One region of the Streptomyces sp. NPDC048018 genome, then DNA from elsewhere that is predicted to be linked to it. Evidence: riboswitches for the same ligand, from Rfam matches in the RefSeq annotation. Region 1 holds a riboswitch; the other holds the start of a gene.
The links. Region 1 has a riboswitch for S-adenosylmethionine ahead of thrC (threonine synthase). Riboswitches for the same ligand answer to the same signal wherever they lie in the genome.
Positions count from the first base shown of each region.

Region 2: it holds a riboswitch for S-adenosylmethionine, as region 1 does, so the genes downstream of both, ACGF1Z_RS07640 (aminotransferase class V-fold PLP-dependent enzyme) here and thrC (threonine synthase) in region 1, are expected to answer to the same signal.

Region 1 is NZ_JBIDBK010000004.1:697,123-711,831, forward strand. Features, by position in the region: gene ACGF1Z_RS19190 (aldo/keto reductase) at 27-1,076, shown strand; gene ACGF1Z_RS19195 (MerR family transcriptional regulator) at 1,300-1,656, opposite strand; gene ACGF1Z_RS19200 (hypothetical protein) at 1,713-2,126, shown strand; gene ACGF1Z_RS19205 (class I SAM-dependent methyltransferase) at 2,311-3,057, shown strand; gene ACGF1Z_RS19210 (VOC family protein) at 3,130-3,507, opposite strand; partial or broken gene ACGF1Z_RS19215 (deoxyxylulose-5-phosphate synthase) at 3,555-3,686, shown strand; gene ACGF1Z_RS19220 (SRPBCC domain-containing protein) at 3,702-4,175, opposite strand; gene ACGF1Z_RS19225 (hypothetical protein) at 4,392-6,068, shown strand; gene ACGF1Z_RS19230 (hypothetical protein) at 6,058-7,698, shown strand; gene groL (chaperonin GroEL) at 7,797-9,419, opposite strand; gene ACGF1Z_RS19240 (cold-shock protein) at 9,807-10,010, opposite strand; gene ACGF1Z_RS19245 (MoaD/ThiS family protein) at 10,439-10,714, opposite strand; gene thrC (threonine synthase) at 10,738-12,048, opposite strand; SAM riboswitch class I at 12,042-12,236, opposite strand; gene ACGF1Z_RS19255 (glucosyl-3-phosphoglycerate synthase) at 12,358-13,326, shown strand; gene ACGF1Z_RS19260 (hypothetical protein) at 13,365-13,742, shown strand; gene ACGF1Z_RS19265 (trehalose-6-phosphate synthase) at 13,843-14,709, shown strand, end outside.
Region 2 is NZ_JBIDBK010000002.1:381,312-396,020, reverse strand. Features, by position in the region: gene trpD (anthranilate phosphoribosyltransferase) at 1-931, shown strand, start outside; SAM riboswitch class IV at 1,021-1,137, shown strand; gene ACGF1Z_RS07640 (aminotransferase class V-fold PLP-dependent enzyme) at 1,318-2,745, shown strand; gene ACGF1Z_RS07635 (Lrp/AsnC family transcriptional regulator) at 2,818-3,099, opposite strand; gene ACGF1Z_RS07630 (rhomboid family intramembrane serine protease) at 3,096-3,839, opposite strand; gene ACGF1Z_RS07625 (hypothetical protein) at 3,991-4,233, shown strand; gene ACGF1Z_RS07620 (NYN domain-containing protein) at 4,279-5,643, shown strand; gene ACGF1Z_RS07615 (NlpC/P60 family protein) at 5,899-6,927, shown strand; gene ACGF1Z_RS07610 (NlpC/P60 family protein) at 7,143-8,162, shown strand; gene ACGF1Z_RS07605 (hypothetical protein) at 8,198-9,412, shown strand; gene ACGF1Z_RS07600 (PadR family transcriptional regulator) at 9,446-10,021, opposite strand; gene ACGF1Z_RS07595 (MATE family efflux transporter) at 10,120-11,478, shown strand; gene ACGF1Z_RS07590 (glycosyltransferase 87 family protein) at 11,436-12,710, opposite strand; gene ACGF1Z_RS07585 (glycosyltransferase family 4 protein) at 12,798-13,940, shown strand; gene ACGF1Z_RS07580 (hypothetical protein) at 14,224-14,709, opposite strand, start outside.

The DNA of each region.
Region 1 (14,709 bases):
GCGACCGGCGGGAGATCATCCACGCCATGACCGCAGAACCGATCACCCCCACCGTCTCCTCCGACGCACCCGGCTCGTCCGCCTCCCCCGCTCCGCGCACCCCACGCGCCCCCGGCTCCCCCGCCCTCCCCTCCCGTACCGCCGCCCCCGCCTCCCAGGTGCCCTCTCCCGCCTCCGCCGGGGGGACCTGGACGCTCGGCGACCTTCCCGTGCACCGCATCGGGTTCGGCGCCATGCGGCTGCCGCAGACCGGCGGCGCCCTCGTCGAGGACGCCGTGCCGAGGGACCGCGGGCAGGCGATCGCCGTCCTGCGCAGGGCCGTCGAGCTCGGCGTGAACCACATCGACACCGCCGCCTTCTACTTCTCGCCGCTGCGCTCCGCCAACGAGCTCATCAACAGCGCCCTCGCGCCGTCCGGCCGCTACCCCGACGACCTCGTGCTCGCCACCAAGGTCGGCCCCGCCCGCGACGCCTCCGGCGCGTGGGTCCCGCACGCCCGTACCCCGCGGGATCTGCGCGCCCAGGTCGAGGAGAACCTGCGCCAGCTCGGCCGCGACCACCTCGACCTCGTCAACCTCCGCATCCTCGGCACCGACTCGGTCGCCGAACGCTTCGGCGCCCTCGCCGAGCTGCGCGAGGCCGGGCTGATCCGCCACCTCGGCGTCTCCAACGTCACGCCCGAACAGCTCGACGAGGCCCGGGAGATCGCCCCCGTGGTGTGCGTGCAGAACATGTACGGGATCGGGGTGCGCCCCGAGTACGACGCCTTCGTCCGCCGCTGCGGCGAGCTGGGCATCGCCTTCGTCCCGTTCTACGCGATCGCCGCGGCCGGCCGTGAGGGGGGCGCGAAGACGGGGGCCGAGGCGGAGGAGCTGCTGGCCGTGGCCCGCGCGCACGACGCCTCCCCGGCGCAGATCCGGATCGCCTGGACCCTGCACCAGGGTCCCCACCTGCTCGCCATCCCCGGAACGGGCGACCTCGGCCACCTCGCGGACAACGTCGCCGCGGGCGCGCTCAAACTGACCGAGGAGGAGCTGGCCCTCCTCGACGGGGTGCACCGGGCGGCGGCTGTCTAGACTCCGCCCGCCCGACGCCGCACACGCCGCCACCCCCGACGCGCCCACCGGGCACCACGGCGGCCACCGGCCGCCGGTGCCGTCAGCGCCGCGATCGTGGCGGACCTGGCCCCGGCCGGGACCCCGCGCGCGTCCGTCAACCTCGGCGACCCGGTGCTCGCCCCGGGGCACCGCGGCGGCCCCGGCCTGCCTCAGGGTCGACCTCGCCTCCGTGCCGCCGGCGTCACGGGGCCGCCCGCAGCGGGCAGCCGGTGTCCGCCCGGGCCACCAGGTCGGCGCGCAGCGCGGACAGTTCGCTCATGCGCGCGTCGATGATCCGGATCTTGTCCTCGAACAGCGCGGAGAGCCGCGCCGCGCTGTCGGGCGCCGCGCGCAGCTCCTCCCCGAGGCGGGCGATCTCGGCCAGGGAGAAGCCGAGGGCCTGCGCGGTGCGGACGTACTGGAGCCAGGGCACGGACTCGGGCGGGAAGTCGCGGTAGCCGTTGGCGCGGCGCTCCCCGGTGACGAGACCGCGCTTCTCGTAGAAGCGGATGGTGTCGCGGGCCAGACCGGTGGCGGCGGCGAGTTCGCCGATGAGCATGAGTCTCCTCAAGGGACTTGACCTTGGAGCGTGGTCCCCTGTCTAGCGTCGCGGGCATGCTCCTTTCTTCCTCCTCCTACGCGCGGGTCGTCCGCGCGAGCGCCTGGTACGACCTCGTCGTCACGGCCCCCTTCGCGACCCCGTGGACCTACCGGCTGCTGCACGACGCCCTGGCACTGGGCGGCCCCGCGGACCGGATGACGGTCCTCTACGCCAACCTGATGGGCTCCGTGGTGCTGGTCTGGTCGCTGCTGCGCGTCCTGCGACCGCTTCCCCCGTACGGCCTGCTCGACGGCCTCGCGCGCGTGCTGTTCACCGGCTGGCAGGCGTACGCGCTGGCGCACGGCGCCGCCCCGGTGGTGTGGCTGTTCCTGGGCGTCGAGGCGGCGTGGGGCGTGGTCCAACTCGCCCCGTGGGCACGCCGGAACACGCGCGAAAACCTGCTCGCCCTCCGCCCGGAAACCCCCTGAGACGCCGCTCCACGCCCCCTCCAGGCCCCCGCCCGGTACCCCCGGGGCGGGGGCGCCCACCCCGCCCGTGAACGCCCGCCACATCCCCGTCCAGCACCCGCACACACCGGCTCTGACCTGGGCTTTCTTCCTCTCCTGCCGTAGCGTTCACCTCACACGGAAGCCACCCGGGAGGGGACCTGTAGTGGACCGCACGACCCGCACCGCCGAGGACGTACTCCGTCTCCTGGACGGCCTGTTCGCCGAGGACGCCGCCAAGTGGCAGGGCTTCTACGACGACCGCGAACGGCCCGTCCCGTTCTTCGTCCCGAAGCCCGACGAGAACCTCGTCGACCACCTCGACCGGGGCCTGGTCCCCACCGGCGGACGCGCCCTCGACCTCGGCTGCGGCCCCGGCCGCAACGCCCTGCACCTGGCCGCGCGCGGCTTCGACGTGGACGCGGTGGACCTCTCGCCCGGCGCCCTGGAGTGGGCGCGGGAGCGGGCCCGGGAGGCGGGCCTGACGAACATCCGCTTCCTGCGGGGCGACGCCTTCGCCATGGACCTGGGCAGGGACGACGCGGAGTCCGGCGGCCGCCCGTACGACCTGGTCTACGACTCCGGCTGCTTCCACCACCTGCCGCCGCACCGCCGCGTCACGTATCTCGCGTTCCTCGACCGCCACCTGGCCCCCGGCGGCCACTTCGCCCTCACCTGCTTCGCCGCGGGCCCCGGCGGCATGGGCTCCGAACTCCCCGACGCGGCCTTCTACCGCGACGGCTCCCTCCACGGCGGCCTCGCGTACACGGCCGACTCCCTGCGCACCGTCTTCGGCGCCTTCGAGGAACGCTCCCTCCGCCGCATGCACGACGAGCCCGCCGACTCCCCCCGTTTCGGCGAACCCTTCCTCTGGACGGGCCTGTTCCGCCGCCCCGGGGGCCTCACCCGCTGACCTGTCCACCGGCCCCCTCCCCCGGCGCCCGGCGGAGAGCCGCCGGGCACCCCGGGCCGGGGCCGACCCCGCTCAGTCGGTCCGTGCCCGCGGCCGGCGCGGTACCAGGCAGAACGGGTGGCCGGCCGGGTCCGTGAGCACGACGAAGCGCTCCGGGTCCGGCTGGTGGGCCGGGCGGACCGCGCCCAGGGCCAGGAGGCGGGCCTCCGCCTCCGTCAGGTCGTCGACGTCGAAGTCCAGGTGGAGCTGCTGGGGTCGCTCCTGGCCGGGCCAGCGCGGCGGGACGTAGCCGGTCACGCGCTGGAAGCCGATGAGGAGGCCGCCTCCGCGTTGCACGCCGGCGAACTCCGCGTGGTTCTCGGGGTGGAGCGGCAGACCGGTCGCGCGGTGGTAGAAGTCGGCGAGCGCCAGGGGGTCGGCGCAGTCGAGGGTGATCGCGGAGAGCTCCATGGCGCCAGCGTAGGCCGTGTCTCCGGGTTCGGGACGGCCCTGCCGGTTTCCACAAGTCCTGCTGCGGCGGGCCGGGTTACCGGCCGCGCACCCTCGCCGAGGTGAAGGCCCGCACGGCGTACGCCCGCCGTACCGGCGAGCCCGTCGCCCGGGCCCTCCTGCGCTACGGACCGCTCTGAGAACCGGGTCCCGCGTCAGGCCATGAGGCGCAGGTGGGACGCCAGACGGTCGTACTGCTCGCGTATCCCCGTCTCCATCCCCGCCGCCAGCGCCTGGTCGCGGATCTCCGTCGTCGGCCAGAAGGACGTGCTGGTCAGGGCGGTGCCGCCGTCGGGGGTGGCGTCGAAGGAGAGGATCACGCGGACCGGGTCGGCGCCCGGCATCTGCTCGAAGACCTCGGTGTAGACGAGGCGCTCGGCCGGGACGATCTCCTCGTACGTGCCGGAGAAGACGATCTCCTGGCCCTCCGGGGTGCGCTGGCCCCAGCGCCACGCGCCGCCCGGGCGCAGATCGATGTCGCAGACGGACATGGTCAGGGAGGCGAGGCCGTACCAGGCGCGGACGTGCTCGGGGCGCGTCCAGGCCTCCCAGACGCGCCGCACGGGGGCGTCGAAGGTGCGGGTGACGACCAGCTCGCGGTCCGCCGGTGTGGTGAGCAGCGTGATCATGACGTACTCCGCCTCCCGCTTCCGTTCCGGGACTCCGGTCCGGGGGATTGCGTTCCGGGCTCTCTCCCCAGCATCACCCCTCCGCCTGCCGCCCGCAGGGCGCCCGCCGAAGCCGCAATCCAGTGAACGCGTTCAATCCACAGGCGCTATCGTGCGTACCACGCGGCCCGCACGCCTCTGCTGCACCGCCTTTCTGACCTGTGGGGGGTCCCTTTCATGCGCAGTACGCGCACACGTCCGCACGCCCTCGTGCGTGCGGTCACCGTCTTCGCGCTGGCGGCAGGCGTGGCCCTGCCCGCCGTCGTCACGGCCCCGGCCGCCTACGCGGCGACCGTCGGCCAGACCACCACCCTGGACGACGGCCGGCTGACCGTCGGCCTGCCCGGCGACGCCCTGTGGGTGAAGGTGAGCGTCCTCGCCTCCACCGCCCCCGACGCCGCCGTCCTCGCCTCGACGGACGAGCTCGGCCTGTCGGCCTACGCCGCATGGACCACCGAAGCGCCGATCCGGCTCCCCGAGGGCACCGCCTTCGGCGACTACCCGCTCGCCGTCGAGTACCGGCTGCCCGGCGGCACCGTGCAGCGCTGGACCGGCGGCACCTTCGGCTACCGGCTGCACACCGGGGTCTCCGCCGCCTCCTTCGACCGCACGACCACCAGCTACGACAGCCGCGACGTCGTCCTGTCCGGCAGGGCCACCACCTGGAACCCGGCCACGGGCACGACCACCCCGGCCGCCGAGGGCACCCCGGTCAGCATCACGCTGAACCTGAGCGACGCCTTCTCCCGGACCCGGACCCAAACCGCCACGGTCGCCACCGCGGGGGACGGCACCTTCTCGCTGCCCTTCACCGCGGACGACGAGATCACCGGCGGCAAGGCCGAGGTCGTGCCCGCCGGCGCCGACACCGACCCGGTGGCACCGCGCGGCATCCCCGCCGTGGGTGTGGAGAAGCTGAAGTACCGGATCACCTCGGACCCGGGCAGGTTCCGTGTCTCCGCCGGCACGGACGTCAACGTCCAGGGCCGCGTGGAGCGCCTGACCGAGGCCGGCTGGCAGGGCTTCGCCGGCATCCCGGTCGTCACCACCGGCGCCGAGCCGTACCCGTACACCAAGGCGCTCGCCCCGCTCGGGGGCGGCGACACGGCGGCGGACGGCTCCTTCGCCTACCCGGCCCGGGTCCAGTACACGACGGCCCGCCTCTACACACTGCCGAAGCCGTCGGTCTACTTCGCCCGCGAGACGACCCACCTCTACGACGTCGCCGACATCGCGGTGCCGCAGCAGTTCGCGTACAGCGGCGCCACCACCACCCTGAACGAGTACGGCTGGGTGAAGGCGCGGGGGCGTCTGGGCACCGGCACCACGTACTGCGACACCAAGCCCGACTGGATCGCCCTGCAGGTCTCCCTGGACAACGGGCGCACCTGGCGCACCATGAAGTCCGGCTACCTCGACACCGGTTGCTGGTACGACCTCGGTGCCTGGGGCTACGTCAACGCCCTCTACCGGATCTACCACCCGGAGAGCGACCGCTTCGTCGCCAAGAACACCGCGAACATCCGCCTGTCGCGCATCCCCACCCGGATCGTCAACGTGACCTACAGCCCCTCGCGGCCGAGCGTCAACGGCAGGATGACCGTCAAGGGCGTCGTGCAGCAGCAGGTCAACGGGGTCTGGAAGGCCCTGCCGGGCGCGCGGCTGACGCTGTACGTCAAGCCCAAGGGCGACCCGAGCTGGTACTGGGCCGCGAAGAACATCGCCACCGGCTCCAACGGCGCCTTCAGCGTCACCACCACCACCTACGGAGACGGCACCTGGGGCCTCGGCCTGCAGTCCAGGACCGGCTACTTCTCCAGCGAGTCGAGGAACTTCTATGTCGATGCGCGCTGACCTCCGGCTCTCCGCCGTCTCCCTCGTCACGGCGCTCGTCCTGGGCGCCGGTGCCGCCCCCGCCCTCGCCGACGAGCCGGCTCCGGCCGTCGTCGGCGTCGGCCGGGCCGTGACCGTCGACACCCAGCGCGGCACCTTCCGGGTGACCGCGTGGACCGACGCACCGCAGGCCGCCGTCACCGCGGTGTCCGCCAGGGTCAGGCAGGGCGAGACCGTCCTCGCCGAGCTGCCCTCGCTCGTCGAGAACCCTTCGAGCCCGGGCACGTTCGCCCTGCCGGAGGAGCAGGCGCTCAAGCTCACCGAGGACGGCGGCTCCATCCCGGCGCTCGGCCGCTACGCGATCGACGTGACGGCCACCGACTCGCTCGGCAACACCGTCACGCGCGCGAACGCGGGCACGCTCGACTTCACCCTGCAGCCGGTGCTGACCGGCTTCGACGTCGGCGTCTCCACCTGGGCCGACCGGAACATCCACCCGCAGGGCACCCTGGTCGGCATCCAGCCCGGCTCCCTCGACCGGGTCCCGCTGCCCGGCCGTTCGGTGTCCTTCCGGCTCGGCTGGGACGACACCGCGATCGGGTCCGCCGTGACCGACGCCACCGGCGCCTTCACCGCCGCCCCGATGCCGCTGACGACGCGCTACGCCTGGTACCGGGCCGAGTTCGCCGAGAACGGCGACGAGGTGCACGGCGTCGGCAGGAGCAACGACTACGCCGACGTGCGGACCAGGAGGATGTCCCTCACCGCCACCGCCGACAAGACGCGTGCGGTGAACGGCGAGACCGTCACCGTCACCGGCCGGGTCACCGACCCGGCGGACGGCTCCCCGGTCGCCGACGAGCCGCTGGAGGCGCTGCTGGGCGGCGGGATCCCGCAGGCCGTACGCACCGACGCCGACGGCCGGTTCACCGCGCGGCTCGTCGCCGCTCCCGGCCCGGACCACACCGGGTGGAGCGTCCGGGGCACCGGCATCTTCCAGGACGGGCTGTACGCGAGCGGTGCGCTCGCCATGCCGAAGGACACCCGCACCCAGCTGGTCGCCTACCGGCTCGACAGCAACGGGCGGCTCACGGCCTACGGCCAGTTCCGCTCCCCGTACGAGACCTGGGCGGGCTACATGACCGACCAGACGGTGCTCCTGGAGCAGTCCCCGGACGGGCTGACCGGCTGGAAGAAGGTCGCCTCGACCCCGGTCACCACCGATGTGCGGCGCTCGTTCGCCGTCGGCGTGGCCACCAGGGGCGGCTGGTTCCGGCTGCACACCCTCGGCTCGTCGCTGTACGCGGAGTCCGCGAGCAGGTCCTTCCACGTCGCCCGGACCTCCACCCGGGTGCTGTCGGTGGACGCCACCCCGGAGCCCGTCCGCAAGGGCGCCGAGATCACGGTGACGGCCACGGTGCAGCACGACCAGGCGGGCTGGAAGCCGCTGGCCAACCAGCAGGTGCAGCTGCGCTTCGCCGCGTGGGGCTCCCAGACGTGGAAGACCGTCGCGTGGGGCCGTACCTCGGCCACGGGCAGGGCGAGCCTGAAGGCGCGCACCTCGGTGGACGGGACGTACACGGTCGTGTACGTCGGTGACGCCTCGCACTTCGACTCCACCGGCCGGGGCGACTACGTCGACGTGCGCTGACCTCCGGCACGCGTCCGGCACACATGACTGAAGGGCGGCACCCCCACGGGGTGCCGCCCTTCGGCGTTCAGCGATGAACCGCCGATCCTCTCCGAGGATCAGAAGTCCATGTCACCGCCCGGCATGCCGCCGCCGGCCGGCGCGGCGGCCTTCTCCGGCTTGTCGGCGATGACGGCCTCGGTGGTGAGGAACAGCGCCGCGATGGAGGCGGCGTTCTGCAGCGCGGAGCGCGTCACCTTGGCCGGGTCGAGGATGCCCTCGGCGATCATGTCGACGTACTCGCCGGTCGCGGCGTTCAGGCCGTGGCCGACGGGAAGGTTGCGCACCTTCTCCACGACGACGCCACCCTCGAGACCACCGTTGACGGCGATCTGCTTGAGCGGGGCCTCCAGGGCCAGCTTGACGGCGTTGGCACCGGTGGCCTCGTCGCCCTCCAGCTCCAGCTTCTCGAAGACCGCGGAGGCCTGCAGCAGGGCCACGCCACCACCGGCGACGATGCCCTCCTCGACGGCCGCCTTCGCGTTGCGGACGGCGTCCTCGATGCGGTGCTTGCGCTCCTTGAGCTCGACCTCGGTCGCGGCACCGGCCTTGATGACGGCGACGCCACCGGCGAGCTTCGCCAGGCGCTCCTGGAGCTTCTCGCGGTCGTAGTCCGAGTCGGAGTTCTCGATCTCGGCACGGATCTGGTTCACGCGACCGGCGACCTGCTCGCTGTCACCGGCACCGTCGACGATGGTGGTCTCGTCCTTGGTGATGACGACCTTGCGGGCGCGGCCCAGCAGGTCCAGGCCGGCGTTCTCGAGCTTGAGACCGACCTCCTCGGAGATGACCGTGCCGCCGGTGAGGATGGCGATGTCGTTCAGCATCGCCTTGCGGCGGTCGCCGAAGCCCGGGGCCTTGACGGCGACGGACTTGAAGGTGCCACGGATCTTGTTGACGACCAGGGTCGACAGGGCCTCGCCCTCGACGTCCTCGGCGATGATCAGCAGCGGCTTGCCCGACTGCATGACCTTCTCGAGGAGCGGGAGCAGGTCCTTCACCGAGGAGACCTTGGAGTTGACGATGAGGATGTACGGGTCCTCGAGCGCGGCCTCCATGCGCTCCATGTCGGTCGCGAAGTACGCCGAGATGTAGCCCTTGTCGAAGCGCATACCCTCGGTGAGCTCCAGCTCCAGACCGAAGGTCTGGGACTCCTCGACGGTGATGACGCCTTCCTTGCCGACCTTGTCCATGGCCTCGGCGATGAGCTCGCCGATCTGGGTGTCGGCGGCGGAGATGGAGGCGGTGGAGGCGATCTGCTCCTTCGTCTCGACCTCCTTCGCCTGGTCGAGCAGCGCACCGGAGACGGCCTCGACGGCCTTCTCGATGCCGCGCTTGAGGGCCATCGGGTTGGCGCCGGCGGCGACGTTGCGCAGGCCCTCACGGACCAGCGCCTGGGCGAGAACGGTGGCGGTGGTCGTACCGTCGCCGGCGACGTCGTCCGTCTTCTTGGCGACTTCCTTGACCAGCTCGGCGCCGATCTTCTCGTACGGGTCCTCGAGCTCGATCTCCTTGGCGATGGAGACACCATCGTTGGTGATCGTGGGGGCGCCCCACTTCTTCTCGAGGACGACGTTGCGACCCTTGGGGCCGAGGGTGACCTTGACGGCGTCAGCGAGCTGGTTCATGCCGCGCTCGAGACCGCGCCGGGCCTCCTCGTCGAACGCGATGATCTTGGCCATGTGAAGTGGTCCTCCCGGACATGGGGTGGATAACGCTCCTGGACCTGGCCGACGCCCGCGACGGACGGCCCGCCCTCCTCGTGGTTCCTTGCCCCACTCGGCCGGCGACCTCGTCTGCCCGATCCTCGTAGCACTCTCACCTTCAGAGTGCTAACGCCAATGATTAGCACTCGACCCAGGAGAGTGCAAGCGCCTCGGGGAGGCTCGCACGGGGGTGGCGGCCGGAAACCGGGCGGGCGCGGGCGCCCGGGGAGAGCCCTCACGGCCGTCGACCGGCGCACGCGGGGCGCGCACGCGGGCGCGCGTCCGCACACGTGCGAGGGGTCCACATCCCAGTGGGATGTGGACCCCTCGACGGAAGTGCGTCGGTGGCCGATCGCGCCGCGCTCAGACGGCGAGCTTGACCATGTCCGCCTGCGGACCCTTCTGGCCCTGCGAGATCTCGAACTCGACCCGCTGACCCTCTTCGAGGGTGCGGTACCCGTCCATCTGAATCGCGCTGTAGTGGACGAAAACATCCGCACCACCGTCGACCGCGATGAAGCCGTAGCCCTTCTCCGCGTTGAACCACTTGACGGTGCCCTGAGCCATGCCTAACTCCCCTATTACTGGCCCTTGCGCGGGGCCGCACTTCGCGGACCCGGGTCAGACCCTGCGCCGGAACGCGTCGACCGCGGCTGAATGTATCTGCCCAACTGCCCTCTGCAACAGGTCAATCGGACGAGAATTCTGGGCACGGCGGAAAGGGGAATTGGGGAGAATCCCCGGAGTTCCGGGGCAAGTCGGGCCCGGCAAACCGCGCAGAAGGTACACAAGGCACGGGCACTTTGGCTGCTTCTGGTCGCGCGCAGACGCATTCTCATATGCGCCTGGCATGAGCAGCGGAGGGGGCTTCCCCAACTCTACCGCGCTCAACCATGCAGAATTGCCCCTTCCGCTTCTTCTGGCGGAAGGGGCAATTCAGATATTGCGGGTACCCGTGAGTACGGCCGGTCGGCCGCCCGCACGGTGCCGGGCGGTCAGCCGCCGGCGACGGCGGGAATGATGGAGACGCCGGCGCCGTCCGGCGTCGCGGTCTCCAGACCCTGCTCGAAGCGCACGTCGTCGTCGTTCACGTACACGTTGACGAAGCGGCGCAGCTTGCCCTGGTCGTCCAGGACGCGGGCCGCGATGCCCGTGTGGTTCTTCTCCAGGTCGGCGATGACCTCGGCGAGGGTCCCGCCCTCGGCGGACACCTCGGACCGTCCACCGGTGTAGGTGCGGAGGATGGTGGGGATGCGGACGTTCACGGCCATGGCTGTCTTCGTACCTCTCGGCTTCAGTGGGCCAGGCCCGCGTCGCGGAACGCGTCCAGGCTCGGGCGGATCGTTGCGGTCGCCTGCGAGCCCTCGGCCACGGCGTCCAGGGTCTTGAGGCCGTCGCCGGTGTTGAGGACCACCGTCGTCAGCGTGGGGTCGATCAGACCGTTCTCGACGAGCTTCCTCGTCACCCCGACGGTCACGCCGCCCGCGGTCTCGGCGAAGATGCCCTCGGTGCGGGCCAGGATCCTGATGGCGTCCACGACCTGCTCGTCGTCGACGTCCTCCACGGCTCCGCCGGTGCGGCGGGCGATGTCGAGCACGTACGGGCCGTCGGCCGGGTTGCCGATCGCCAGCGACTTGGCGATGGTGTCCGGCTTCTGCGGGCGGACCACGTCGTGACCGGCCTTGAAGGCGGCGGACACCGGCGAGCAGCCCTCGGCCTGGGCGCCGAAGATCTTGTACGGCTTGTCCTCGACCAGGCCCAGCTTGATGAGCTCCTGCAGACCCTTGTCGATCTTCGTGAGCTGCGAGCCGGAGGCGATCGGGATGACGAGCTGGTCCGGGATGACCCAGCCGAGCTGCTCGCAGATCTCGTACGCGAGCGTCTTCGAGCCCTCGCCGTAGTACGGGCGGAGGTTGACGTTCACGAAGCCCCAGCCCTCGCCGAGCGGGTCGCCGATGAGCTCCGAGCAGAAGCGGTTGACGTCGTCGTAGTTGCCCTCGATGGCGACCAGGTCGCCGCCGTAGACGGCGGCCATGACGACCTTGCCCTGCTCCAGGTCGTGCGGGATGAACACGCAGGAGCGGAAGCCGGCCCGGGCGGCGGCGGCGCCGACGGCGCCGGCCAGGTTGCCGGTGGAGGAGCACGACAGGGTGGTGAAGCCGAAGGCCCGGGCGGCCTCGATGGCCTGGGCGACGACCCGGTCCTTGAAGGAGTGGGTCGGGTTACCGGAGTCGTCCTTGACGAAGAGCCGGCCGGGCTCGACGCCGATCTCCCGGGCGAGGTTGTCGGCCTGGACGAGCTTGGTCCAGCCGGGGTTCAGGTTGGGCTTCTCGGCGACGTCGGCCGGAACGGGCAGCAGCGGGGCGTAGCGCCAGATGTTGGCGGGGCCGGCCTCGATCTGCTTGCGCAGGGCCTCGGGGTCGCCGGTGGGCAGGTCGTACGCGACCTCGAGGGGGCCGAAGCAGAGCTCACAGGCGAAGATCGGGCCGAGCGGGAAGGATTCACCGCATTCACGACAGGAGAGTCCGGAAGCGGGACCGAGATCAACGGTGGTTCCGGGTGCGACGGTCTGTACAGCCATGGAGGCGAGGCCCTTTCTCCTCATCTTCCTCATGACGCATTTCGCCATGAGACGGATTTGGCACCTTCCCTAGCCGGGAGCCTCGCGCTGAAAAGCTGTGCCCGTCAGGGGCTCCACCTGGGGTGGTGACCGTGAGACGGGTGGGCGAGTAACCGACTGGAGGGTTGCCGGGGCTTCAACGGGCCGTTTCCCTCTGCCCCTCTGGATGAGCGGTATTCGATTGTGAGACGCGGTCGGCACCCCGACATGCATCGGGCATCCGCGTTGTTCAAGACTGTAACCGAAGGCTTCCGAGGGGGAGACGGTCGTCCGATCCGCGAGATGGAGATCACGTTGCTGGAAGAAGTGGAGCGCTGGCTGGCCCGGCGGTCCTGGTCCGTGGCCGACCGTCCGCTGGAGCGGATCCTCGCCGCCAAGCGGGGCACGAAGGTCAGCGTCGTCCTGCCCGCGCTGAACGAGGAGGCGACGGTCGGCGCGATCGTCTCGGTCATCCGCCGCGAGCTGATGACCCCGGCGGTGCCACTGGTGGACGAGCTGGTGGTGATCGACTCCGGCTCGACCGACCGGACGGCCGAGGTGGCCGCGGCGGCCGGCGCGCGGGTGGTGGCGCGCGACGAGATCCTGCCCCGCATACCGGCCGTGCCGGGCAAGGGCGAGGTCCTCTGGCGGTCACTGATGGTGACGAGCGGGGACGTCATCTGCTTCGTGGACGCGGATCTGCGGGACTTCTCGGCGGACTTCGTCACCGGGATCGTGGGGCCGCTGCTCACCGATCCGGACGTCGACTTCGTGAAGGCCATGTACGACCGTCCGCTCGGCGCCGAGTTCGACGGGCTCGCCTCCGGGAGGCCTCCCGGCCAGGGCGGCCGCGTGACGGAGCTGGTGGCCCGGCCGCTGCTCAATCTGCACTGGCCGCGCCTCGCCGGATTCGTCCAGCCGCTGGGCGGCGAGTACGCGGCACGCCGCTCGCTGCTGGAGCGCCTCCCCTTCCCGGTCGGTTACGGAGTGGAGCTGGGTCTCCTCGTGGACGCGCTGCACACGGTCGGCCTCGACGCGCTCGCACAGGTGGACGTGGGGGTGCGCAAGCACCGGCACCAGGACGGCCTGGCGCTCGGCCGGATGGCGGCGGCGATCTACCGGACGGCCCAGCTGCGTCTGTCGCGGGGGCACCTGGTGCGGCCGCTGCTCACTCAGTTCGAGCGCGGCGAGGACGGTTTCACGCCGCACACCCACGCGGTGGACACGGAGGAGCGGCCCCCGATGACGGAGATCGCGGAGTACGCCGAGCGCCGCGTGGCGTGACACCGGATGATGATCATTTCTGCCTATATTTCCGTTTCATGCGGTTCAGACACGACACGGGAATCCTGCCGGCGGCCCTCGGCATCGCGGCCGCGGCACTGACGCTCACCGGCGCCGCACCGGCCGCCGCTGCCCCGGGCGGGGCCGCCCCGGAGGTCACGTACGCGTACGCCGCCCCGGCCGGGACCGGCGCCCGCGCCGCGCACGCGGCGCCGGGCCTGCCGGGCCCCGTCCCGCAGCCGTCCGCGCCGGCCCCCGCGCCACCCGCCCCGCACGGCGGTCCGCACGGCGGAGCCCAGGGGAGGGCGGCGGCGCAGGCCGGCGCGCGCCTGTGGCTGCTCGGCGGGCTGGGGCTCGCGCTGGCGGCGACGGGCGTGGTGGCCCGGGCGGCGGCCAGGAGCCGCACGGGTCGCTGACCGGCAGCCGGACCCCGGGCCCACCCGCTCCGTCTGGCGCGAATCCGTACGTCTCGTATCCGCACGTTTGAGCGTTTACCGGACGGGCTAGGTTCGGCATATGGCTTCTGTCCTCGTGGCATCGAACCGCGGCCCGGTCTCCTACACCGTGCGTGACGACGGCTCCCTGGACACCCGGCGGGGCGGCGGCGGGCTCGTCTCGGGTCTCAGCGCCGTCGCGTCGGAGGGCGCGGCGGAGGACGGCCTCTGGGTGTGCGCGGCGCTCGGCGACGCCGACCGGGAGGCGGTGCGGCGCGGGGTGGCCGAGCCGGGCGTGCGGATGCTGGACATCGACCCGGAGGTGTACGCCGACGCGTACAACGGCATCGCGAACTCGGTGCTGTGGTTCCTCCACCACCACCTGTACGACATCCCGCGCGAGCCCGTCTTCGACGCGGCCTTCCGCCGCCGCTGGGAGTCGTACCGCGCCTACAACCGCGCCTTCGCCGAGGCCCTGGCCGAGGCGGCCGACGACGGCGCGGCGGTGCTCGTGCAGGACTACCACCTGGCGCTGGTGCCCGGGCAGCTGCGGGCGCTGCGCCCCGACCTGCGGATCGCGCACTTCACGCACACCCCGTGGGCCTCGCCGCAGTACCTGGGGATGCTCCCGGACGACGTGCACCACGAGCTGGTCGAGGGCATGCTCGGTGCCGACGAGGTCGGCTTCCACACCCGGGCCTGGGCGTCCGCCTTCCTCGCCGACCCGCTGGTCGAGCGGGCCGCCGACGCCACGCGGGTCGCGGTGCACCCGCTCGGCGTGGACGCCGGGGAGCTGCGCGCGCTCGCCCACCGCCCCGAGGTCGACGAACGGCTCGCGGCCCTGCGGGCCGAGGTCGGCGACCGGAAGACCATCGTCCGCGTCGACCGCACCGAGCTGTCCAAGAACATCCTGCGCGGCCTGCTGGCCTACCGGGAGCTGCTGACGACC
Region 2 (14,709 bases), on a different contig from region 1:
TGAGGCGACCGACGCCCAGATCGCCGGGTTCATGGTGGCCCTCCGGGCCAAGGGCGAGACGGTCGCCGAGATCTCCGGTCTCGTCCGGACGATGTACGAGCACGCCAACGTCATCGAGGTGCCCGGGCCGGCCGTCGACATCGTCGGCACCGGCGGGGACGGCGCCAAGACGGTGAACATCTCCACGATGGCGTCCATCGTGGTGGCCGGCACCGGTGCGAAGGTCGTCAAGCACGGCAACCGTGCCGCGTCCTCCGCCTCCGGCTCCTCCGACGTCCTGGAGAAGCTCGGCATCAACCTGCACCTCACCCCGCAGCGGGTCGCGCAGGTCGCCGAGGAGGCCGGCATCACCATCTGCTTCGCGGTGAAGTTCCACCCGTCGCTGCGGCACGTGGCCGCGGCCCGCGGCCAGCTCGGCATCCGCACCACCTTCAACGTGCTCGGCCCGCTGACCAACCCCGCCAAGGTGCGGGCCCAGGCCGTCGGCGTCGCCGACCCGCGCATGGCGCCGATCGTGGCCGGGGTGCTCGCCGAGCGCGGCAACTCCGCCCTGGTGTTCCGCGGCGACGACGGCCTGGACGAGCTGACCACCACGGGCACCTCCCGGGTGTGGGTGGTCCGTGAGGGCACGGTCCGCGAGGAGCGCTTCGATCCGCGGGACGTCGGCATCGAGCTGGTGACCCTGGACGCCCTGCGCGGCGGCGACCCCTCGTACAACGCCGACGTCGCCCGGCGGCTGCTCGCCGGCGAGACCGGACCGGTCCGGGACGCGGTGCTGCTCAACTCGGCGGCGGCGCTGACCGCCCTGGAGCCGGGGGAGGGCACCCTGGCGGAGCGGCTGCGCGCCGGCATGGCGAAGGCCGCCGAGTCCGTCGACTCGGGTGCCGCACGCCGGGCCCTGGACCGGTGGGTGGCCGCCAGCAACGCCTGAGGGCCCGTGTGAACGCGGTACGACGACCCCGTCCCGGATGCCGGGACGGGGTTGCGTCGTCGTGATCGACTGGCATAGGTTCTGTACCAGGTCATGAGTGACAGCGACAAAGCCCCGGCTGGCTGTCCGGCAACCCTCCGTCCGTGGCGGGGTGCCCCGGGTGAAGACCAGGCCGCACGTGCAGAAGCCTGCGGCAAGCGCGGACCCCTGCGCACAACCCTGGGGTCCTTGGTCCTCTAGGGAGCAGTGTCTCGTGAGCAAGCGAATGCGCTAGGGCCTCCGGCCCCCTTCTCCATCACCACCCGTACGCGGCACCCTCTTCGCGCTGCCGTCGCGCGGGCCTCTTCACGCCATTTCGCGCCCCTTTTATGCCGGGAGATACCGTCATGTCCGCACGCCCGAACGCCGCCGCCACCGCCGCCTCCGTCGCCACCGCCTCCGCCTCCATCGCCACCGCCCCGTCCGCCGAGCCCGACGCCTGCTGCGACGCCCCGCTGCCGGTCCTCGGCAGGGACGTCACGGTCCCGCTGGTCACCGGCGGCGAGGTCACCTACGCGGCGCTCGACTACGCCGCCAGCGCGCCGGCCCTGCAGCGCGTGTGGGACGACGTCGCCGCGTACGCCCCGTACTACGGCAGCGTCCACCGCGGCGCCGGGTACCTCTCCCAGCTCTCCACCGACCTCTTCGAGAACAGCCGGACCGCCGTCGCCGAGTTCCTCGACTGCCGCCCCGGCGACCAGGTCGTCTTCACCCGCTCCACCACCGACTCGCTCAATCTGCTCGCCCAGGCGATCCCCGCCGACTGCCAGGTCTTCGTCTTCGAGACCGAGCACCACGCCTCGCTGCTGCCCTGGCGGGACGCCCGGATCACCTACCTGGACGCACCGCGGACCCCGCGGCAGGCCGTCGAGACCCTGGAGCGCGCGCTCGCCGAGCGCGATCCCCACGGCCCCGCCCTGGTCTGCGTGACCGGCGCCTCGAACGTCACCGGCGAGCTGTGGCCGGTGCGCGAACTCGCCGCCGCCGCGCACGCGCACGGCGCACGGATCGTCCTGGACGCCGCCCAGCTGGCGCCCCACCACCCGGTCTCCGTACAGGAGCTGGACGTCGACTGGGTCGCCTTCTCGGGTCACAAGCTGTACGCGCCGTTCGGCTCCGGGGTGCTCGCGGGCCGGGCCGACTGGCTCCAGGACGCCGACCCCTACCTCGCGGGCGGGGGAGCCTCCCGCACCGTGGCCCGCCGGGACGACGGCGGCGTGGACGTGGAGTGGCACACCACCGCGGCCCGGCACGAGGCAGGCTCGCCCAACGTCATCGGCGTCTACGCCATCGCGTCGGCCTGCAGGGCGCTCACCGAGGCCGGCTTCGACCGGCTCGTCGCGCGCGAGCGCCACCTGATCGCCCGGGTCCGCGAGGGCCTGGCCGAGGTGCCCGAGGTGCGGGTGCTCTCCCTCTTCGGCGACGAGGCCGAGCGCGTCGGCGTCATCTCCTTCGTCGTGAACGGATGGAACAGCTCCCACTTCGCCGCCGCGCTCTCCGCCGAGTACGGCATCGGGGTGCGCGACGGCCTGTTCTGCGCCCACCCGCTGGTGCGCACCCTGCTCGGCAGCGACCCGCAGGACCCGGGCGAGTGCGGCGCCCCCGAGGCGGCCCCCGGCGAGCGTTCGCTCAACGCCATCCGGGTGAGCTTCGGCGCCGGCACGCCCGACGAGCACGTGGAACGCTTCGTCGGCGCGGTGAAGGAGCTCGTCCGCGACGGCGCCCGGTGGAACTACCGCACCGAGGACGGCCGCTGCGTCCCGGACCGCGGCTGATCCATCCCTCGTACGGGTGAAGCCGGCCTCCCGCGGGGGAGAGGCCGGCTTCACCGTTCGCGTGCGTCCGTCCTACGACTCCAGGCCGATGGCGAAGGCCGCGTCCAGCTCGTGCTGGGAGTAGGCGCGGAAGGCGACGTGCGTGTCGGTGCCCTCGACGCCCGGGATCTTGGAGATCCGGCCGGGGATGATGTCGGCCAGGTCGTCGTGGCGCCCCACCCGGACCATGGCGATCAGGTCGTAGGTGCCGGTGACCGAGAAGACCTCGCTGACCGAGTCGATCGCGGCGATCGCCTCGGCGATCTCGGGGATCCGGTCCACGCTGGTCTTGATGAGCACGATCGCGGTGATCACGGCTGGCTTTCTCCCTCGGTGGCCGCGGCTGGTGGTTTCACTCTATCCGGCCGCCTGTAGCGCGCCCACGCGTAGAGGAACCCGATGCCGAAGCCCACCACGTGCGCCAGATAGGCGACCCCGGGCCCCGATCCCGCCGAGCGCGCCGCCAGCCACTGGAGCGCGAACCAGAAGATCAGCACGATCCAGGCCGGGAAGCGCAGCGGCAGGAAGAGGAGGAACGGGAACAGGCTGGTCACCCGGGAGCGCGGGAAGAGGTAGAGGAAGGCCCCGAGCACCGCGGAGATCGCCCCCGACGCCCCGACCAGGGTCTGCTCGGCGTCCACCTCGTCGAAGTGCGCCGCCGCGTACCCGAGCAGCGCGAGGGAGCCGCTGCCCAGATAGAACAGGCAGAAGCCGGCCGCTCCCATCCGTTCCTCGGCCATCGCCCCGAAGACGTACAGGAACAGCATGTTCCCGAGCAGATGCAGCCAGCTGCCGTGCACGAAGAGGGCGGTCAGCGGGGTGAGCAGGGCCCGCGGCTCGCCGTGCACGAGGTCCGCCGGGATCACGCCCCACCGCTGGAAGTACGCGCTCTGCGCCGCGAGCAGGGTGTCGCCGGTGCCGTACTGGGGGTTGAGCCCCGAGACCGGTCCGACGGCGAACAGCAGCACGCAGGCGGCGATGAGTCCGTAGGTCACCGTCGGCCCGTTCCGCGCGCCCCGCCAGGCTCGGAGGGCCACGCCCCGCCAATCGATCATGGACAGATCATGGCGTACCGGGCCCCACCTGGACAGAGTGCCTCGCCGTGACACGGGAGACCCGGGAGGCCGTAGGGTTACGGGCAGTACTCCCGCAGTTCGACGGCGCACCGCGGGCCCGTAAATCCTCGTACGGAAAGAGGACGGCACGATGACGACGGTTCCCCTGCCGACCGCCGAGACCCGCTGGCGCTGCACTCTCTGCGGCAACCTGACCCGCTTCGACGTGACCCGCTCGTCCAAGGTCGTGGAGTACGTCCATCTGGACCTCGCCGGAGAGCCCAAGGTGGAGGAGCGCGAGGTGGTCAGTGAGACCATCGAGTCGGTCCGCTGCCGCTGGTGCAACGCGGTGGATCAGATCGAGTTGGTGGACAGGCCCGGCGCCGCTTCCTGAGAAGCGGCCCCACGAGGGCGACGACAGGGAGAGGGGTGACGGATCGTGGAGCAGCCCGCGCACGGTGATCGGCCGGCGGGTCCGGCCGACGACCCCGCCGAGGCGCTCGACCGGCCCCTGCCCGAAGCCGTCCGGCGGAAGGTCGTCGCGCTGGTCGCGGACGCCTTCGGCGGTCTGGCCGTCTCCGAGCTGCCCGCCCCGCTGCGGCAGTACGCCCGCTTCACCGCCTCCCGCCGGGCCAAGTTCGCCGGGAGCGCGATGGCGGCCGCCCTGGAGAGCGATCCGCTGTTCCGGCAGCGGATCGGCGAACGGTTCAAGGAGTCCCAGCCCGAGCTCGCCGGCGCCGTCGAGAGCGGCACCCCGCCCGCCGCCGCCGACCCCGTCGACATCGCCGCGGCCGCCTATGTGCTGCGCCCGGCCGGCTGGGGCAAGCTCGTGGCCGCGGCCGGCGAGGAGGCGGAGCGCGCCGACGCCGAGCGCGCCGACGAGGCCGGCCGGCGAGAGCTGGAGCGCCTGCGCGAGGAGGTCGCGAGCGCGAAGGAGCGCGCCAGGGCCGAGACCGAGCAGCTGCGGCACGACCTGGAGGCCGCCCGCAAGGAAGCGGAATCGCTTCACCGCAAGCTGCGCAGCGCCCAGAGCGACGTCAAGCGCGGCGAGGCGGCGCTGCGGCGCGTCCAGGCCGACATCGACGCCGCGAGGGCCGAGGCCGCCGCGCGGGTGTCGGCCGCCGAGAGCGAGACCCGGCGGCTCAAGTCCCGGCTCGGCGAGGTGGAGGCCGCCCTGGAGTCCAGCCGGCGGGCCGCCCGTGAGGGCCGCTCGGTGGAGGACATGCGGCTGCGGCTGCTCCTGGACACGGTGCTGGACGCCGCGCAGGGGCTGCGGCGCGAACTCGCCCTGCCCCCGGCCTCGATGCACCCGGCGGACACCGTGGACGCGGTGGAGCCCGGCCGGATGTCGCCGAAGGACATCGCCGCCCGCGCCCTGTCCGAGACCGACCCGGCGCTGCTGGACCAGCTGCTCGAACTGCCCCAGGCGCATCTGGTGGTCGACGGCTACAACGTCACCAAGACCGGCTATCCGACGATGCCGTTGGAGAAGCAGCGGCTTCGGCTGCTCGGTGGCCTCTCCGCGCTCGCGGCCCGCTCCGGCGCGGAGATCACCTGTGTCTTCGACGGGGCCGAGCTGGCGGCGCCGGTGCTGCTGGCCCCGCCGCGCGGCGTGCGGGTGCTCTTCTCCAAGCCCGGTGTCACCGCCGACGAGTTGATCCGTCAGCTGGTGCGGGCGGAGCCGCCGGGGCGTCCGGTGGTGGTGGTCTCCACCGACCGCGAGGTGGCGGACGGCGTCGCCAAGTCCGGTGCGCGACCCGTCGCGTCCGCCTTGTTGCTGAAGCGCCTTTCGCGCCTCTCGTGAAATATCGTCACGCGCGCCCTGATTGCCCGTTTTCTGATCCGCAGAGGGTCAAGTGCCCACTACTGCCCGTGGGGTGCGCGTAAATAATGTGTTGAGCGAGCGAGATTTTGACCCTTGGGATTTGAACTGATCACAAGATGGTCACTAGGGTCGGGGCTCGAACCTTCGCGCGGTCGATCATCCATCGGGGATATCAGCGTGGGTCCCGCCTGCCGTCGCCCGGTCGGCGGCTCGAGGAAGAAGGAGCTCGCCCGAGTGGCGTCCCACCGTCGTCCCAAGCAACCGAGCCGCACCCGTGTGACCGTGCTCACCGCGACCGCCGCAGCGGCCGTCGCGCTCACCGCCCAGACCGGAGCCCAGGCGGCCCCGAAGCCCAAGATCGACGAGGTCAAGTCCAAGGTCGACAAGCTGCACCACGAGGCCGAGGAGGCCACGGAGCAGTACAACCTCGCCGAAGAGCGCCGTGAGAAGCTCCAGACGGAGATCGGCGCCCTCCAGGACAAGGTGGCCCGCGGCCAGCAGGAGCTCAACACCCTGCGCGGCCAGATCGGTTCGGTCGCCACCGCGCAGTACCGCTCCGGCGGCATCGACCCCGCGCTCCAGCTCTTCCTCTCCTCCGACCCGGACACCTACCTCGACAAGGCGTCCGCGATCGACCAGCTCGGCGCCAAGCAGGCCGACGTCCTGCAGTCCATCCAGGCCAAGCAGCGCACCCTGGCCCAGGAGCGGGCCGAGGCGACGACGAAGCTCGCCGACCTGGAAGACGTCCGCAAGACGCTCGCCGAGAAGAAGAAGAAGTTCCAGGGCAAGCTCGCCGAGGCCCAGAAGCTGCTCAACACGCTGACGGCCGCCGAGCGCGCCAAGATGCAGCAGGACGAGCAGCGCGCCAGCCGCGCCGCCGGCGACCGCGTCGACCTCGGCAACGAGGTGCCCGCCTCGCAGCGCGGTGCCGCCGCCCTCAACGCCGCCGCCACGCAGCTCGGCAAGCCGTACGTCTCCGGCGCCGAGGGCCCCAACTCCTACGACTGCTCGGGCCTGACCCAGTGGTCGTACCGCCAGGCCGGCGTCGGCATCAGCCGCACCACGTACACCCAGCAGAACGACGGCGTGAAGATCGGCCGCAGCCAGCTCAAGCCGGGCGACCTGGTCTTCTTCAACGGCCTGTCCCACGTGGGCCTGTACGCGGGCAACAACACCATCCTGCACGCCCCGAAGCCGGGCGCGGTGGTCCGCTACGAGTCCATGGACTACATGGGAACCTTCCAGTTCGGCGTCCGCATCTGACGCGACGCGAACCGTCCGGCACGCCCCGGACACCCCGCGAACCGCCCTCCGAACGGGTGGTTCGCAGGGCCGCGAACTGACCTGACGCCCCGCCGGTGACCTTGTGGTCTCCGGCGGGGCGTCACTTTGTGTGCCCGGCGCCTTCGTTGGACGCGGAGTGATCAGCGGCTACTGTCTGCCGCGCCCAGTCCGTCGAACCGAACGGAGCGCGATCCGTGGCGTCCCACCGACGACCCACCGGGGTCACCGTCCTCACCGCAGCCGCGGCCACCGCGGCCACGGCCCTCGGTGCCGTCCCCGCGCACGCCGACCCCGGTGCCGCGAGCCAGCGCACGCTGACGACGCAGTCGGCCGTCGACCGCCTCTTCGAGGAGGCCGAGCGGGCCACCGAGAGTTACCACCGGGCGGACGAGAAGGCCGCCCGGCTGCGCCGGACGGTCTCCCTGGCGCAGGACAGCCTCGCCCGGGGCCAGGAGCGGATCAACCGCATGCGCGGCGCGCTCGGTTCGGTGGCCGGCGCCCAGTACCGCTCCGGCGGCATCGACCCGGCCCTCGCCCTGTTGCTCTCCTCCGACCCGGACAGCTACCTCGACCGGGCCTCCGCCCTCGACCGGGTCACCGCCCGCCAGGGCGTCGCGCTCGGCGAGCTCCGGCGCGAACTGCGCGAACGGTCCCAGGAGCGCGCCGAAGCGAGCCGCACGCTCGTCGAACTGGAGCGCAGCCGGGCCGAGGTGGCCCGCCACAAGCGCACCGTCGAGGGCAAGTTGGCCGAGGCCCGCCGGCTGCTCGCCTCGCTCACCGCCGACGAGCGGGCCGGATTCGACCGGGCCTCCCGCTCCGGCCGCGAAGCGCTCGGCGAGGAACCGCCGCCGCTCGGCGACCTCGGCCCCTCGCGCGCCGCCGCCGCGGTGATCGCCGCGCGCAGCGCCATCGGCCGGCCCTACGTGTGGGGCGCCACCGGACCGTCCGCCTTCGACTGCTCGGGCCTCATGGTCTGGTCGTACCGCCAGGCCGGCATCGCGCTGCCCCGCACCTCGCAGGCCCAGCGCAACGCGGGGCGCCGGATCCCGCTCTCCCAGGCGCAGCCGGGCGACCTCGTCACCTACCGCAGCGACGCCAGCCACGTGGCCATCTACGCGGGCAACGGCCAGGTCATCCACGCCCCCTATCCGGGCGCGCGGGTCCGCTACGACCCGGTCGGCATGATGTCGCACGTCACCGTGACCCGGGTCTGAGACCCCCGCCGGGGATCCCCCGTACGATCGAGGGCGTGGCAGGTCGGGACGGCAGGGCGGCGCGCGGCGCCCTCGTGTGCCTGCTGACGGGGCTGCTCGCCCTCGCCGGATGCACCGCCCCGGCCCCGGAGCGCCCGGCCGCCGCCGAGGTCCAGCGGCTGCTCGACCGGCACGCCGAGGCGCTCCTCCACCGTGACGAGGCGGGCTACCTGGCCGGCCTCGCCCCCGCGCTCGCCCCCGCCGCCCGCACCGAGTTCCGGCGGCTCGCGAGGATCCCGCTCGGCGGCTGGAGCTACCGCGTCACCGACGTCGACCCGGCCGGCCCGGGGCGGGCCACCGCCGAGGCCGAACTCGGCTACCGCATCGAGGGCTACGACTCCGGACCCGCCACCAGCCGGCGCGTCCTGGAGCTCACCGAGCGGGACGGGCGCTGGTACGTCACCGGCGACCGGGCCGCCGCCGGGGCTCCGCAGCAGCTGTGGCAGCAGGGCGAGGTGACCCCGGTGACCGGCCGCCGCAGCCTGGTCCTCGGCGTGGGCCAGCGCCCGGAGCGGCTGAAGGAGATCGCGGACGCGGCGGACCGGGCGGTGCCCGCGGTCGGCGAGGCCTGGCCCTCGCCCTGGGCGGGCCGGATCGTGGTCCTGGTCCCGGCCTCGGTGGACGCGATGGGCCGGCTGCTCGGCGCGCCGGCGGCCTCGTACCGGGGGATAGCGGCGGTCACCACCGGCGAGGTCGGCGGCGGGCCGAAGGCGCCCGCGGACCGGGTGATCGTCAACCCGGACGCGTACGGCGTGCTCGGCGCGTTCGGCCGGGGCTTCGTGCTCACCCACGAGACCACCCACGTCGCCACCCGGTCCCGGACCACCGGGGCCACCCCGGTCTGGCTGTCCGAGGGTTTCGCCGACTGGGTCGCCTACCGCGGCACCGGCCGCACCGCAGCCCAGGCCGCCCCCGAACTCGCCCGCGCCGTCCGGGCCGGCGAGGGGCCGGCGGAGCTGCCGGACGACAAGGCGTTCGCCTTCGGCGGCGACGCGGAGGCGCTGGCCCGCGCCTACGAGAGCGGCTGGCTGGCCTGCGCGCTGATCGCCGACCGCTGGGGCGAGGCGAGGCTCACCGCCTTCTACCGCGCCGTCGGCGCCCACCCGGCCCGGGACGGCGCCGTGGAGAAGGCCCTCGCGGACGTCCTGGGCATCACCCCCGAGGAGTTCACGGCGCGCTGGCGGGCGTACCTGGCCGAGCGGCTCGGCTAGCCGGATCCCGCCGGGCCCGCCCCATCGCGCCGTTCAGGGCCGCCGCGGCGCCGGCCCGCCGGGTGCCCCCGGGCCCGCCGCCGCCCGGCGGTCCAGGTCGGCCAGGGTCTCGGCGAGCCAGGCCTTCTCCTCCGTGCCGGTGGCGCGGGCGATCCGGAGCATCCCGCGGCGGAACGGGTCGGGCTCGTCCTCGGCACGGACCGGTGTGCCCTCCGCGTAGAAGAAGCTGGCGGGGGCGTCCAGGAACGCCTTGCGGCGGCGCAGCACCGCGGCCTGCTCCGCCGGGTCGGGGAGCAGGCCCAGGAAGGCGAGCAGGGTGAAGAAGCGCTGGCCGTCGGTGATCTCGGCGTCCTTGGGGGAGCGCAGCCGGGCGAGCAGCTCCGCCCGCCCCGCGCCGGTCAGCGAGAGGGTGCGCCGCGGGGCCGCGCCGGCGCCCGGCTCCGTGTGGCTGTCGACCAGGCCGTTCTTCACCAGCCGGGTGATCGCGGGGTAGAGCGCGCCGTCGCTGACCGGGCGGACGTGGCCGCTCAGGCCCTGGATGCGTTCCTTGAGCTCGTAGCCGTGCAGCGGCCGCTCGTAGAGGAAGCCGAGGATCGACAACTCCAGCACCGTTCTGCTCCTTCGCACTTGTCGGGCGCCCCCACGGCATGCTACCTCTTTTCGAGCTACCTCGAATCGAGGTACAGCGAAACGAGGGGGAACCGTCCATGAGTGCCGTCACCGCGACCGCCGCCGCGCACCGCCGCACGCTCGTCCGGCTCGCCGGGCCCGTCTACCTCGAACTGCTCGCCGGAGTCGCCGCCGGGATCATCAACATGGTCTGGGTCGCCCGGCTCGGCGGAGCCGCCGTCGCCGCCGTCGCCGTGGCCACCAACGTCGAGAACCTGCTGCTCGGCGTGGTCCTCATGGCCGCCTCCGGCACCACCGTGCTCGTTGCGCGGGCCAGAGGCGCCGACGACCCCGGCGCGCTGCGCTCCGCCGTGCGCGGCGGCGCCGCCCTCGGCGCCCTGCTCGTCCCGCCCGTCGCCCTCGGCGGCTATCTGCTGCGCGACCCGCTCGCCGCGCTGCTGCTCGGCGGCACCGGCCACCCCGCGCACGGCCTCGCCACCGCCTACTTCGCGATCTCGCTCCCGGGCACGGCCCTGTTCTTCGCCACGACGGTCCTGGACGGCGTCCTCAAGGGCACCGGCGACACCCGCACCCCCATGCGGCTCGCCTTCCTCGCCAACGGGCTGATCCTCGTCCTCGACCCGTTCCTCGTCCACGCTCACGGAGTGCAGGGCGCCGCCCTCTCCACCGTCCTCGGACGCACCGCGGCCCTCGCCGCCGGACTCCTCGCGCTGCGCCGCAACGCGCACCTGAAGGCCGCCCGCGCGACCCGCCCGGCCGGCGGCACCGCCGCCGCCCTGCGCCGCACCGCCGCCCTCGGCCTGCCCATGTCCGTCGACTTCGTCGTCCGCATGGCAGGCGCGCTCGCCCTCGTCTCCGTCGTCGCCCGGCTCGGCGTCACCGAGATCGCCGCGTACGGCATCGCCACCAAGGCCATGTACGTCGCCACCATGGCCTTCTACGCCGTCCGCCAGGCCGCCGCCATCCACACCGCGCACCTGATCGGCGCCGGAGAGGACCGGCGCGGGGCCGTCGGCCGGCAGGCCCTCCTCCTCGGCGGGCTGCTCGGCGCGGGCGCGGCCGTCCTGCTGCTGATCGCCGCGGGTCCGGTGATGCGCGGCTTCGGCGCCGAGCCCGCCGTCGCCGGGGCGGGCGCGCTGTTCCTGCGCTGCCTCGGCCCCTACCTGCTGCTCATGGCCGGGTTCATCGCCCTCGCCGGGGTCTTCGAGGGCAGCGGCGACTCACCGAAGCTCGCCCGCATCACCGTCGCCGGCGTGCTGCTCCAGCTGCCGCTCGCCCACGCGCTCTCGGCCGGCCTCGGGCTCGCCGGGATCTGTCTGGCCATGGCCCTCGCGATGGGCGCCCAGTGCGCCGCCCTCGGGGTGCTGCGCCGCCGGACCGCGCGGGCCGCCGCTCAGGACGGGACCGACACCCGGTCCTTCTCCCTGTCCGCCTGAGCCGGGATCCGCACCGGGCCCAGCGCCTCCAGCCGCGGCTCCGTGACCGTCTGCCGCCACAGGATCCGGCAGGCGGAGACGGAGGCCGCGACGAGCAGTCCGTTGCGTACGAGGAGCAGCGCGATGCCCAGCGGGTCGCTGTGCGAGACGTGCGAGAACCACACCGGGAACTCGAACTGCGTCACCGCCGTCGCCCACAGCACCAGGTACGCGGGCCGGCGCATCCGGCTCGCCCGGTACACCAGGCACACCGCGGCGACCCCCACCAGCCAGAGCATGTACTGCGGACTGATCACCCGGCTCGTCGTCGTGAACAGCAGCACCGCCACGAAGGCCGCGTCCGCCGTGGTCGTGGTCGTGTGGCGGCGGGCCCGCAGCCGCCACACGAGCAGCCAGCCGAAGGCGGCGAACGTCAGCAGCATCGCCGCCGTCGACACCACCGGGACGCCCGGGCCGAGGAACTCGATCGAGCCGTAGTTCATCCGCGCCTCGCCCGGCCACCCGAAGTGCTTGGCCACGTGGAAGACCAGCGCGCCCAGCGACTCCACCTCGGTGCCCCGGTCCCGCTGGAAGCCCAGGAACGCCAGCGCCCCCGGCGCCGCCAGGACGCACAGCGCGAGCACGCCCGCCGTCGCGCCCACGGCCGTGGCCCAGGAGCGGACGGTGGCCCGGCCGCGCGCCGTCCCCGCGAGCACCAGGACCGGCCAGACCTTCAGCGTCGCCCCGAAGCCCGCGAGCGCGCCGAGCACGGCCGGGCTGCGCAGCGCCGCGAGCAGGCCCGCCACCGCCACGGCCGTCACCATCAGGTCGTACCGGGAGTACGCGGTCGGTCCGAGCAGCGGCACCCCCGCCAGCCACAGCCACGCCCCGCGCATCGAGCGGCTGGGCCGCCGCCCCGTGTACAGGAGGAGCCCGAAGACGACCGCGTCGCAGAGCAGCGCGCACACGAAGAAGGCCGACGAGTAGCCGAGGAACGGCATCAGGGCGGGCGCGAGGATCGCCAGCGCGGCGGCCGGCGGGTACTGCCAGGTGACGTCGTCCAGCGGATAGGTACCGGTCCTGAGGATCTCGTACCAGCCCTGGTAGATCTCCTCGACGTCGCTGGTGACGTCCGGGCCGGGGATGACCACGACCTTGAAGACGCACAGCAGGATCAGGACGCGGGTCAGGGCCCACAGACCTATCGGCTTGCGCAGACCGTCGTGCGACACCGTCCCCTCCGTGCCCGTCATACCTGACCTGTTCCTGTCCTGTCGGTCCGCCGGGGGCGGAGGTGGTGGTGCCGGGCTGGAGGCGCGACCAGGGTACTGTCGCCCACGATGCACAAGACCCTGATCGTAACGAACGACTTTCCGCCGCGCCCCGGCGGAATCCAGGCCTTCCTGCACAACATGGCGCTGCGCCTGGATCCCGAGCGGATCGTGGTCTACGCCTCCACCTGGAAGCGCAGCCGGGAAGGGATCGAGGCGACTGCCGCGTTCGACGCGGAACAGCCTTTCACGGTCGTCCGCGACCGCACCACCATGCTGCTGCCGACTCCTCGGGTCACCGCCCGGGCGACGGCGCTGCTGCGCGAGCACGGCTGCGAGTCGGTGTGGTTCGGCGCGGCGGCCCCGCTCGGCCTGATGGCGCCGGCCCTGCGCCGGGTCGGCGCACGGCGGCTGGTCGCCACCACGCACGGCCACGAGGCGGGCTGGGCCCAGCTGCCGGCCGCCCGGCAGCTGCTGCGGCGGATCGGCGAGGGCACCGACACCCTCACCTACCTCGGCGAGTACACCCGTTCCCGGATCGCGGGCGCCCTCGGTCCGGCCGCGGCCGGGCGGATGACGCAGCTCACGCCGGGTGTCGACGAGAAGACCTTCCACCCCGACTCGGGCGGCGCCGAGGTGCGCGAGCGGCTCGGGCTCAGCGACCGCCCGGTGGTCGTCTGCGTCTCCCGGCTCGTGCCGCGCAAGGGCCAGGACACGCTGATCCTCGCCATGCCGGAGATCCTGCGCCGGGTGCCCGACGCGGTCCTGCTGATCGTCGGCGGGGGCCCGTACGAGCAGGAGCTGCGCAAGCTCGCCGGCTCGACCGGCGTGGCCGGATCCGTACGCTTCACCGGCGCGGTGCCGTGGTCGGAGCTGCCCGCGCACTACGGGGCGGGCGACGTCTTCGCCATGCCCTGCCGCACCCGGCGCGGCGGCCTCGACGTCGAGGGCCTGGGCATCGTCTACCTGGAGGCGTCCGCGACCGGCCTGCCGGTCGTGGCGGGCGACTCGGGCGGGGCGCCCGACGCGGTGCTCGACGGCGAGACCGGCTGGGTGGTCCGGGGCGGCGTCCCCGAGGAGACCGCCGACCGCGTCGCCACCCTGCTGCTCGACCCGGAGCTGCGCGCCCGCATGGGCGAGCGCGGCCGGCGGTGGGTCGAGGAGCGCTGGCGCTGGGACCTGCTGGCCGACCGCCTCAGGGAACTGCTCTGAGCCGGCCCCGGCGGCCTGCCGGCCGGCCGTGGGGCCGGCTCGGGCGGTAACCGAGCGGCCCGGGGGCCGGTTCGGGCGGTATCCGAGCGGCCCGGGGGCCGGTTCGGGGCGGTCGCCGTCGCCGTCGCCGGGTCGTGGGGCCGGGTCGTGGTGCCGGGTCGGTTCATCCGGCCGCCGTCCGGCCCTGGGCACGGCCGTGGGGGCGCCGCGGCCGGGAGCCGGCCGCCCGCGACCCCGACCGCCGCGACCCCGACCGCCGCGGCCCCGGCCCCCGCGGCCGGGCCTAGGCCTGGCTCGGCACGTAGTCGGTCAGCGCGCAGCCGTCGACGAGGAGCTTCTCGCTGCGGTAGCCGTCGGGCACCTTGAAGCCCTTCTCGCAGGTGAAGAGCAGCACGTCCGACTTCAGCAGGGCCTTGGCGGTGGGCTCGTCGCCCGCGACCAGCGCGAAGTCCTGGCCCAGCAGGAAGCGGGTGGCGTGGCCGGCCTCCGCGGCCTTCTTGGCGGTCTCCTGGAACTTCTCCATGTCGGAGACCGACAGCAGCGTGACGGTGTCACGGGCGTCGTCGCCGCACACCCCGCGCTCCTTGATCGCCCAGGCCGGGTCCTTGGTCTCGGTGCCCATGGCGCCGCTGTCGCCCGTGCCCGTGCGCAGGTCGCTGCACATCGTGTGCGAGCCGACGAGCTTCTCGATCGCCCCCATGTCGCCGGCCGCGGGCAGGCCGGCGTCCTCTCCCCAGGAACTGCTGCACCCGGTCAGGACGACCAGGGA